2 regions of the Streptomyces sp. 4F14 genome follow, and region 2 is predicted to be linked to the other one. Evidence: predicted binding sites of a transcription regulator. Region 2 holds the regulator's gene; the other holds the start of a gene.

Region 1 (4,387 bases), on a different contig from region 2:
GCCGGCCGGCGGCGGGGCAGGGGGCGCAGGCGGGGGCCCGGCCCTCGATGACGTCCGCCGAGCGGCTGCGCGCCGAGCAGGCCGCGCGGGTCGTGGCGGCGAGGAAGTGGGGGCTGAAGAGGGTCCCGCTCACGCCCCCGGCCCCGCCCGCGAGGAAGCCGGTGATCACGACGCGGGACGGCTTCGAGGTCGACGACCACGAGGAACTGGGCCTGCCGCCGGTCTTCACGACCGTCCCGACCAAGGAGAAGGTCGTCTTCCTGACGATCGACGACGGCGCCGAGAAGGACCCCGCGTTCCTGCGGATGATGACCGAACTGAAGGTCCCGTACACCGCGTTCCTCTCCGACTACCTGGTCAAGGAGGACTACGGGTACTTCAAGAAGATGCGGGACGCGGGCGTCGTCCTGAACAACCACACCCTCCACCACCCCTACCTCCCCGGTATGTCGTACCAGCGGCAGAAGCACGAGATCTGCGGCATGCAGGACGTCATCCAGAAGCGCTACGGCAAGCGCCCCCTCCTCTTCCGCCCCCCGTTCGGCAACTACAACCGCGACACCCTGCGCGCGGCGAAGGCGTGCGGCGTGAAGTACGCCCCACTCTGGGACGAGGAGGTCTTCGTCGACCACTGGGAGTACCGCGAGTGGGACCGCGACCTCCACCCCGGCGACATCGTCCTGAGCCACTTCCGGGGCCGGGACGACTGGAAGGGCACGATGCCCGACATGGTCCGCCGGTTCCTGAACATGGTCACCGAGAAGGGGTACGCCGTGGGACGCCTGGAGGACTACCTGTGAGAGTGCGGGGGCTGGTGGCGGCCGTCCTGCTCGTGGCCCTGACCCTCGTCAGCGGCTGCGCCCAGTCCGTCGACCCGATCGAACGCCTCGGCAAGAAGGCGGCGGAGCGTATCCAGGGGGCCCGTCCGGGGTCCCCTGCTACGGGTACTACGGGTACTACGGGTACTACGGGTACTACGGGGCGCGGCGGTGCGGGCGCCGGAGGTACTGCGGGTCGTCCGGGGTCCCCCGCAGGTACGACGGGTACCACCCCCGCACCCCCCTACCCCCCGGTCCTCGACCGCATCCCCACCTCCGACCCCGTCGTCTTCCTCACCTACGACGACGGCGCCGAACGTGACCCCCGCTTCATCGACCTGGTCCGCGAACTCCGCCTCCCGGTCAGCATGTTCCTCACGGACAGCGTCGTCGGCCCCGGCTACGGCCACTTCGCGCGGCTGCGTGCCGTGGGCGCCAACCTCCAGAACCACACCCTCCACCACGCCGCCCTGCGCGGCCTGCCGTACGCGGGACAGCGCGCGGAGATCTGCGGCCAGCAGGACAAGCTCAGGTCCCGCTTCGGCCTGCGCCCCCGGCTCTTCCGCCCGCCCTACGGCACGTACGACACGGCGACCCTGCGCGCGGCGGCCGACTGCGGCATCTCCACGGTCGTCCTCTGGCGCGCGGCCATGACCCCCGGCGGGCTCGTCTACACGCGCGGCTCCCGCCACCTCCTGCCCGGCGACATCGTCGCGATGGACTCCGACGAGGCGGGCGGCCCGACGCTGAGGGACCGGACGGTACGGGTGCTGCGGGAAGCGCGGGAGAGGGGGCTGACGGTGGGGAGACTTGAGGACTACCTCTGAGGTATCACGGCATGAATCTCGGCCTCCGTGCCGCACAGCATTAGCAGTCCGCTTGACCGAGTGCTAATCGCGGTCATAGTCTCAGGTCTGGCACTCCCCACTGGAGAGTGCCAACAACGCGACGGGCAGGTCCGGCACCCGCGACGACGGATCCACCTGGTCGCCACCTCAGACAGTTAACCCCGTGAGATCTCCGAAGGGGGAGGTCGGATCGTGACGACCGCCAGCTCCAAGGTTGCCATCAAGCCGCTTGAGGACCGCATCGTGGTCCAGCCGCTCGACGCCGAGCAGACCACGGCCTCCGGCCTGGTCATCCCGGACACCGCGAAGGAGAAGCCCCAGGAGGGCGCCGTCCTCGCCGTGGGCCCGGGCCGGTTCGAGAACGGCGAGCGCCTGCCGCTCGACGTGAAGGTCGGCGACATCGTGCTGTACAGCAAGTACGGCGGCACCGAGGTCAAGTACAACGGTGACGAGTACCTCGTCCTCTCGGCTCGCGACGTGCTCGCGATCATCGAGAAGTAGTACACCTCAGGTTTTTTGAGCTGCGCCCCTGGCCCCGCGATCCCTTGGAGGAGCCGGGTGCCAGGGGCGCAGTGCTTTTTACACCCACAGATTTTCCGAGAGGGCACCCGCTGTCATGGCGAAGATCCTGAAGTTCGACGAGGACGCCCGTCGCGCCCTTGAGCGCGGCGTCAACAAGCTGGCCGACACGGTCAAGGTGACGATCGGCCCCAAGGGCCGCAACGTCGTCATCGACAAGAAGTTCGGCGCCCCGACCATCACCAACGACGGCGTCACCATCGCCCGTGAGGTCGAGATCGACGACCCGTACGAGAACCTCGGCGCCCAGCTGGTGAAGGAGGTGGCGACCAAGACCAACGACATCGCGGGTGACGGCACCACCACCGCCACCGTGCTCGCCCAGGCGCTCGTCCGCGAGGGTCTGAAGAACGTCGCCGCGGGTGCCTCCCCGGCGCTGCTGAAGAAGGGCATCGACGCGGCCGTCGCCGCCGTCTCCGAGGACCTCCTCGCGACCGCCCGCCCCATCGAGGACAAGGCGGACATCGCCGCCGTCGCCGCGCTGTCCGCGCAGGACACGCAGGTCGGCGAGCTGATCGCCGAGGCGATGGACAAGGTCGGCAAGGACGGTGTCATCACCGTCGAGGAGTCCAACACCTTCGGCCTGGAGCTGGACTTCACCGAGGGCATGGCCTTCGACAAGGGCTACCTGTCGCCGTACTTCGTGACGGACCAGGAGCGGATGGAAGCGGTCCTGGAGGACCCCTACATCCTCATCAACCAGGGCAAGATCTCCTCCATCCAGGAGCTGCTGCCGCTGCTGGAGAAGGTCATCCAGGCCGGTGCCTCCAAGCCGCTGCTGATCATCGCCGAGGACGTCGAGGGCGAGGCCCTGTCGACCCTGGTCGTCAACAAGATCCGCGGCACGTTCAACGCCGTCGCCGTCAAGGCCCCCGGCTTCGGCGACCGCCGCAAGGCGATGCTCCAGGACATGGCGACGCTGACCGGCGCCGAGGTCATCTCCGAGGAGGTCGGCCTCAAGCTCGACCAGGTCGGCCTTGAGGTGCTGGGCTCCGCCCGCCGCGTCACCATCACCAAGGACGACACCACGATCGTCGACGGCGCCGGTGACTCCTCCGCCGTCCAGGGCCGCGTCGCCCAGATCAAGGCCGAGATCGAGAACACGGACTCCGACTGGGACCGCGAGAAGCTCCAGGAGCGCCTCGCGAAGCTCGCCGGCGGCGTGTGCGTGATCAAGGTCGGCGCCGCGACCGAGGTCGAGCTCAAGGAGAAGAAGCACCGCCTGGAGGACGCGATCTCCGCGACCCGCGCCGCGGTCGAGGAGGGCATCGTCTCCGGCGGTGGCTCCGCGCTCGTCCACGCCGCGAAGGTCCTGGAGGACGGCCTCGGCAAGACCGGCGACGAGGCGACCGGTGTCGCCGTCGTCCGCAAGGCCGTCGTCGAGCCGCTGCGCTGGATCGCCGAGAACGCCGGCCTGGAGGGCTACGTCATCACCTCCAAGGTCGCCGAGCTCGACAAGGGCCAGGGCTTCAACGCCGCGACCGGCGAGTACGGCGACCTGGTCAAGGCCGGCGTCATCGACCCGGTCAAGGTCACCCGCTCCGCCCTGGAGAACGCCGCCTCCATCGCCTCCCTCCTCCTCACGACCGAGACCCTGGTCGTCGAGAAGAAGGAAGAGGAGGAGCCGGCCGCGGCGGGCCACTCCCACGGCCACGCGCACTGACACACCCCGCCTCTGAAGCCCGGCCCCCTTCCCGAGGGGGCCGGGTTTCGGCTTTCCGGAACCTCGTACTCAGGTGAACCCCACGGATCCCGGGCGCCCTGTCCGGCGCACGCCACGGCGTTCCTCGTCCCGCCCCGGGAATCCGCCGGGACCGGGCCGAGGGCCTGGTGGCGTTCACGCGGGGTGAGCTGGACGGAGAGCGCGGAGGACGGCTCGGACGCGGACTTCCTGACGGCCGGATCCCGCTGTGGATCCCTCGCCGTCACGCTCTACGACGTCTGCCTGGCCGACCGCGCCACCCGCTGATCGCCGGGAGAACCGAGGACGCCTCACAGCGCGGTCCCTCACTGCGGCCCGTACTTGCGCCCCGCCTTCGACGACACCCCGCCCAGCAGACCCCGGGGCGTCACCTTCACCACGCCCATGAGGGCCTTGTAACGGGGGTCCGGGACGGACACCGTCTTGCCGCGGGCCAGATC
Region 2 (4,387 bases):
GGACACGGCCGCAGCCAGCCTCGGCACGGAGACGCCGCCCGCCATGGGGGCCTGCACGATCGGGAGAGGAAAGAGATCGGTCAGTTCGGAGGACATGACCGCATGTTGTCACGTCCTCCGAACAACCTCGAACCGACCCCGGGTTTGGCACATGCCAACACATGCCGGCGCACAGGCCACAGGACTAACGCCCGTTGAAGGCGTCCTTCAGGCGCGAGAACAACCCTTGCTGCCCGGGCTGACTGTGCCTGCCCGGGGGCCAACCCCCGGACCCCCGGCCGCCGCGCCAGCTCGCGTCAGCGGCCGTTGAAAGCGTCCTTCAGCCGCGAGAACAGCCCTTGCTGCCCGGGCTGGAACTGCCCCGTCGGCCGTTCCTCGCCCCGTAGCTTGGCCAGCTCCCGCAGGAGTCGTTCCTGTTCCGGGTCGAGCTTGGTCGGGGTCTGGACCTCGACGTGGACGATGAGGTCGCCTCGGCCGCCGCCCCGCAGATGCGTGACGCCCCGGCCGTGGAGGGGGATCGACTGGCCGGACTGGGTGCCGGGGCGGATGTCGACCTCCTCCATGCCGTCCAGGGTCTCCAGCGGGACCTTCGTTCCGAGGGAGGCCGCCGTCATCGGGATGGTGACCGTGCAGTGCAGGTCGTCGCCCCGGCGCTGGAACGTGGAGTGCGGGAGTTCGTGGATCTCGACGTAGAGGTCACCGGCGGGACCGCCACCGGGCCCGACCTCGCCCTCGCCGGCGAGCTGGATGCGCGTGCCGTTGTCGACGCCGGCCGGGATCTTGACCGTGAGCGTCCGCCGGGAGCGGATCCGGCCGTCGCCCGCGCACTCGGGGCACGGCGTCGGCACGACCGTCCCGAAGCCCTGGCACTGCGGACAGGGCCGGGAGGTCATGACCTGGCCGAGGAAGGAGCGGGTGACCTGCGAGACCTCGCCACGGCCACGGCACATGTCGCAGGTCTGCGCGGTGGTGCCGGGCGCGGCCCCCTCGCCGCTACAGGTGTTGCAGACGATCGCCGTGTCGACCTGGATGTCCTTGGTCGTACCGAAGGCGGCCTCGTCGAGGTCGACCTCCAGGCGGATCATCGCGTCCTGGCCGCGCCGGGTGCGCGAGCGCGGACCGCGCTGGGACGCCGTACCGAAGAACGCGTCCATGATGTCGGAGAAGTTGCCGAAGCCACCGGCGCCGAAGCCGCCCGCGCCCCCGCCGCCGCTCTGCGAGAGCGGGTCGCCGCCGAGGTCGTAGACCTGCTTCTTCTGCGGGTCCGACAGCACCTCGTAGGCGGCGTTGATCTCCTTGAACCGCTCCTGGGTCTTCGGGTCCGGGTTGACGTCCGGGTGCAGCTCGCGCGCGAGCCGGCGGAACGCCTTCTTGATCTCATCCTGCGACGCGTCACGGCGCACGCCGAGTACGGCGTAGTAGTCCGTGGCCACTTACGACTCCGCCAGGATCTGTCCGACGTACCTCGCCACTGCGCGTACCGCTCCCATCGTTCCCGGGTAGTCCATGCGGGTCGGTCCGACCACGCCGAGCTTGGCGACTGCCTCGCCGCCCGAACCGTAGCCGACCGACACGACGGACGTGGAGTTGAGTCCCTCGTAGGCGTTCTCGTGCCCGATGCGCACGGTCATGCCCGAATCCCCCGCCTCGCCCAGCAACTTGAGGAGCACGACCTGCTCCTCCAGGGCTTCCAGGACGGGCCGGATGGTGAGGGGAAAGTCATGTCCGAAGCGGGTGAGATTGGCGGTTCCGCCGATCATCAGCCGCTCCTCGTTCTCCTCGACGAGCGTCTCCAGGAGAGTGGAGAGCACCATCGAGACCGTACCCCGGTCCTCGCGCTCGAAAGCCTCCGGGAGGTCCTCGACGAGCGGGGGCACGTCGCTGAACCGGCGCCCCGCGACCCGGCTGTTGAGCCGCGCGCGCAGATCCGCCAGCGAGGCGTCCCCGAAGGGCGCCGGGCAGTCCACCATCCGCTGCTCCACCCGGCCCGTGTCCGTGATCAGCACGAGCATCAGCCGCGCGGGCGCGAGCGCCAGCAGCTCGACGTGACGGACGGTGGAGCGGGTGAGGGAGGGGTACTGGACGACGGCGACCTGGCGGGTGAGCTGCGCGAGCAGCCGGACCGTGCGCGCCACCACGTCGTCCAGGTCGACCGCGCCGTCCAGGAAGTGGTGGATCGCCCGGCGTTCGGGCGCCGTCATCGGCTTGACGCCGGCCAGGCGGTCGACGAACAGGCGGTAGCCCTTGTCGGTGGGGATGCGCCCCGCACTCGTGTGCGGCTGGTGGATGAAGCCCTCGTCCTCCAGGACGGCCATGTCGTTGCGCACGGTCGCCGGGGACACCCCGAGGTTGTGCCGTTCGGTGAGCGCCTTGGAACCCACCGGCTCCTCGGTCCCCACATAGTCCTGGACGATCGCGCGCAGCACCTGAAGCCTGCGTTCACTCAGCACCGCGCACACCTCCAGAAGTCCGCCCTTGGCACTCGTCACCTACGAGTGCCAGTGTACGGCGGTCGGGTACCACGGGGGCAAGGTCGTCCCCGTCGCCGGATGGTACGGCTAGCGTCTCTGTATGACGGTGACTTGGGAAGAGCTGGGCTGGGAACGTCTCACGGAAGGCGTCGGCCGCGTCCGCCTGCCGGGATGGGACTGCACGGTGGGGCTGGTGATCACCCCGGACGCCGCGCTCTTGGTCGACGCCGGCTCCAGCCTCCCCGAGGGCGCGCGCCTGCGTGATCTCCTCCCCGTCAATGTGACCCATCTCGCGCTGACCCACCCCCACTTCGACCACGTCCTCGGCGCCGCGTCCTTCCCGGAGGCGGAGGTGTACGCGGCCTACGCCGGGTACGACGCCGCCGAGCTGGCCGACGACGCCGTACGCAACGGCCTCGACGCGGGGCTCGCCCGGGAAGCCGCCGCCGCGCTGACCGCCCCCGGGCACGTGGTCACGCGCGCCTGCACCCCGGTCCCGGGCGTCGACCTCGTGCCCCTGGGTCCCGCCCACAGTCCGTACGACCTTGTCGTCACCGTCTCCGGTGCCGTGCCGGTCGTGTTCTGCGGGGACCTCGTCGAGGAGTCCGGGGAGCCGCAGGCGGGGCCGGACGCCGAGCCGGCGCGCTGGCCCGGGGTGCTGGACGAGCTGCTGGCGCTGGGCGGGGAGGACGCGCTGTACGTGCCCGGTCACGGGGCGGTGGTCGACGCGGCGTTCGTACGGCGGCAGCGGGACGCCCTCGGCGAACGGTTCGGCGTGTCGCGCCGGTGAGTCCCGCGCACGCTTCTCCTATCGTCATCCGAATGCGCCAGTACTCGCCGGACCTCACCCCGCCGTGGAAGAAGCAGGGCCCCGCGCCCGAGATCCCGGCCGACCCCGGCCTCGTCGTCGAGGAGCCCGGCAGCGGGTTCTGCGGTGCGGTGATCCGCTGCGAGGCGGGGACGGTGACGCTGGAGGACCGCTTCGGCAAGCACCGCGTGTTCCCCATGGAGCCGCGCGGGTTCCTGCTGGAGGGGAAGGTGGTGACGCTGGTGAAGCCGTCCGGCGCTTCGGTACGTCCCACCCGTACGGCTTCCGGTTCCGTCGCCGTGCCCGGCGCCCGCGCGCGCGTCGCCCGTGCGGGCCGTATCTACGTCGAGGGGCGGCACGACGCCGAGCTGGTCGAGAAGGTCTGGGGCGACGACCTGCGCATCGAGGGCGTCGTCGTCGAGTACCTGGAGGGCGTCGACGACCTCCCCGCGATCGTCGCCGAGTTCGCGCCAGGACCCGACGCCCGCCTCGGCATCCTCGTCGACCACCTGCTGCCGGGGACGAAGGAGTGGCGGATCGCCCGGTCGGTGACCAGCGAGCACGCGCTCGTCGTCGGACACCCGTACATCGACATCTGGGAGGCGGTGAAGCCGTCGTCCCTCGGCATCGCCGGGTGGCCTCGCGTCCCGCACGGGCAGGACTGGAAAACCGGGGTGTGCCGGGCGCTCGGGTGGCCGTCGGAGAACACGGGCGCGGTGTGGCGGGCGATCCTGGACCGGGTGACGTCGTACAAGGACCTGGAGCCGGAACTGCTGGGCAGGGTGGAGGAGTTGATCGACTTCGTCACGGAGTGAACGGGGTGAGCGGGGTGAACAGGGCGACCGGGGTCGGTCAGTCCACCAGGTCCCGCACCACCGCGTCCGCGAGCAGCCGCCCCCGCAGCGTCAGCACGGCCCGCCCCGCGTCGTACGGCCCCTGCTCCAGCAGCCCTTCCCCCAGCGCGCGGTGTGCGGCGGCGGTGCCTTCCTCGCGGAGCAGGTCCAGCGGGACCCCCTCGCGCAGGCGCAGTTCCAGGAGGATGCGCTCGACGCGGCGGTCCTCCTCGGAGAGCAGCTCCCGGCCGGCGCCCGGTGAGTTCCCGGCGCTC

Evidence for each region. Region 2 encodes HrcA, which represses chaperone genes, less so after heat shock. Its sites were predicted from a motif close to TTNGCACTCNGNNNNNCNGAGTGCNAA; they were not measured.
Region 1: a site for HrcA is predicted at 1,686-1,712, ahead of groES (co-chaperone GroES). Genes of this name have one in related genera too.

What each region holds. Positions count from the first base shown of each region.
Region 1 covers NZ_JBLRVY010000020.1:56,356-60,742, reverse strand. Annotated here, with positions in the region: gene ACLZOT_RS30375 (polysaccharide deacetylase family protein) at 1-800, shown strand, start outside; gene ACLZOT_RS30370 (polysaccharide deacetylase family protein) at 797-1,645, shown strand; gene groES (co-chaperone GroES) at 1,859-2,167, shown strand; gene groL (chaperonin GroEL) at 2,283-3,908, shown strand; gene ACLZOT_RS30355 (hypothetical protein) at 4,092-4,214, shown strand; gene ACLZOT_RS30350 (SDR family NAD(P)-dependent oxidoreductase) at 4,253-4,387, opposite strand, start outside.
Region 2 covers NZ_JBLRVY010000026.1:97,668-102,054, reverse strand. Annotated here, with positions in the region: gene ACLZOT_RS35880 (nitronate monooxygenase) at 1-96, opposite strand, end outside; gene dnaJ (molecular chaperone DnaJ) at 297-1,433, opposite strand; gene hrcA (heat-inducible transcriptional repressor HrcA) at 1,434-2,450, opposite strand; gene ACLZOT_RS35865 (MBL fold metallo-hydrolase) at 2,572-3,261, shown strand; gene ACLZOT_RS35860 (DUF3097 domain-containing protein) at 3,294-4,094, shown strand; gene hemW (radical SAM family heme chaperone HemW) at 4,132-4,387, opposite strand, start outside.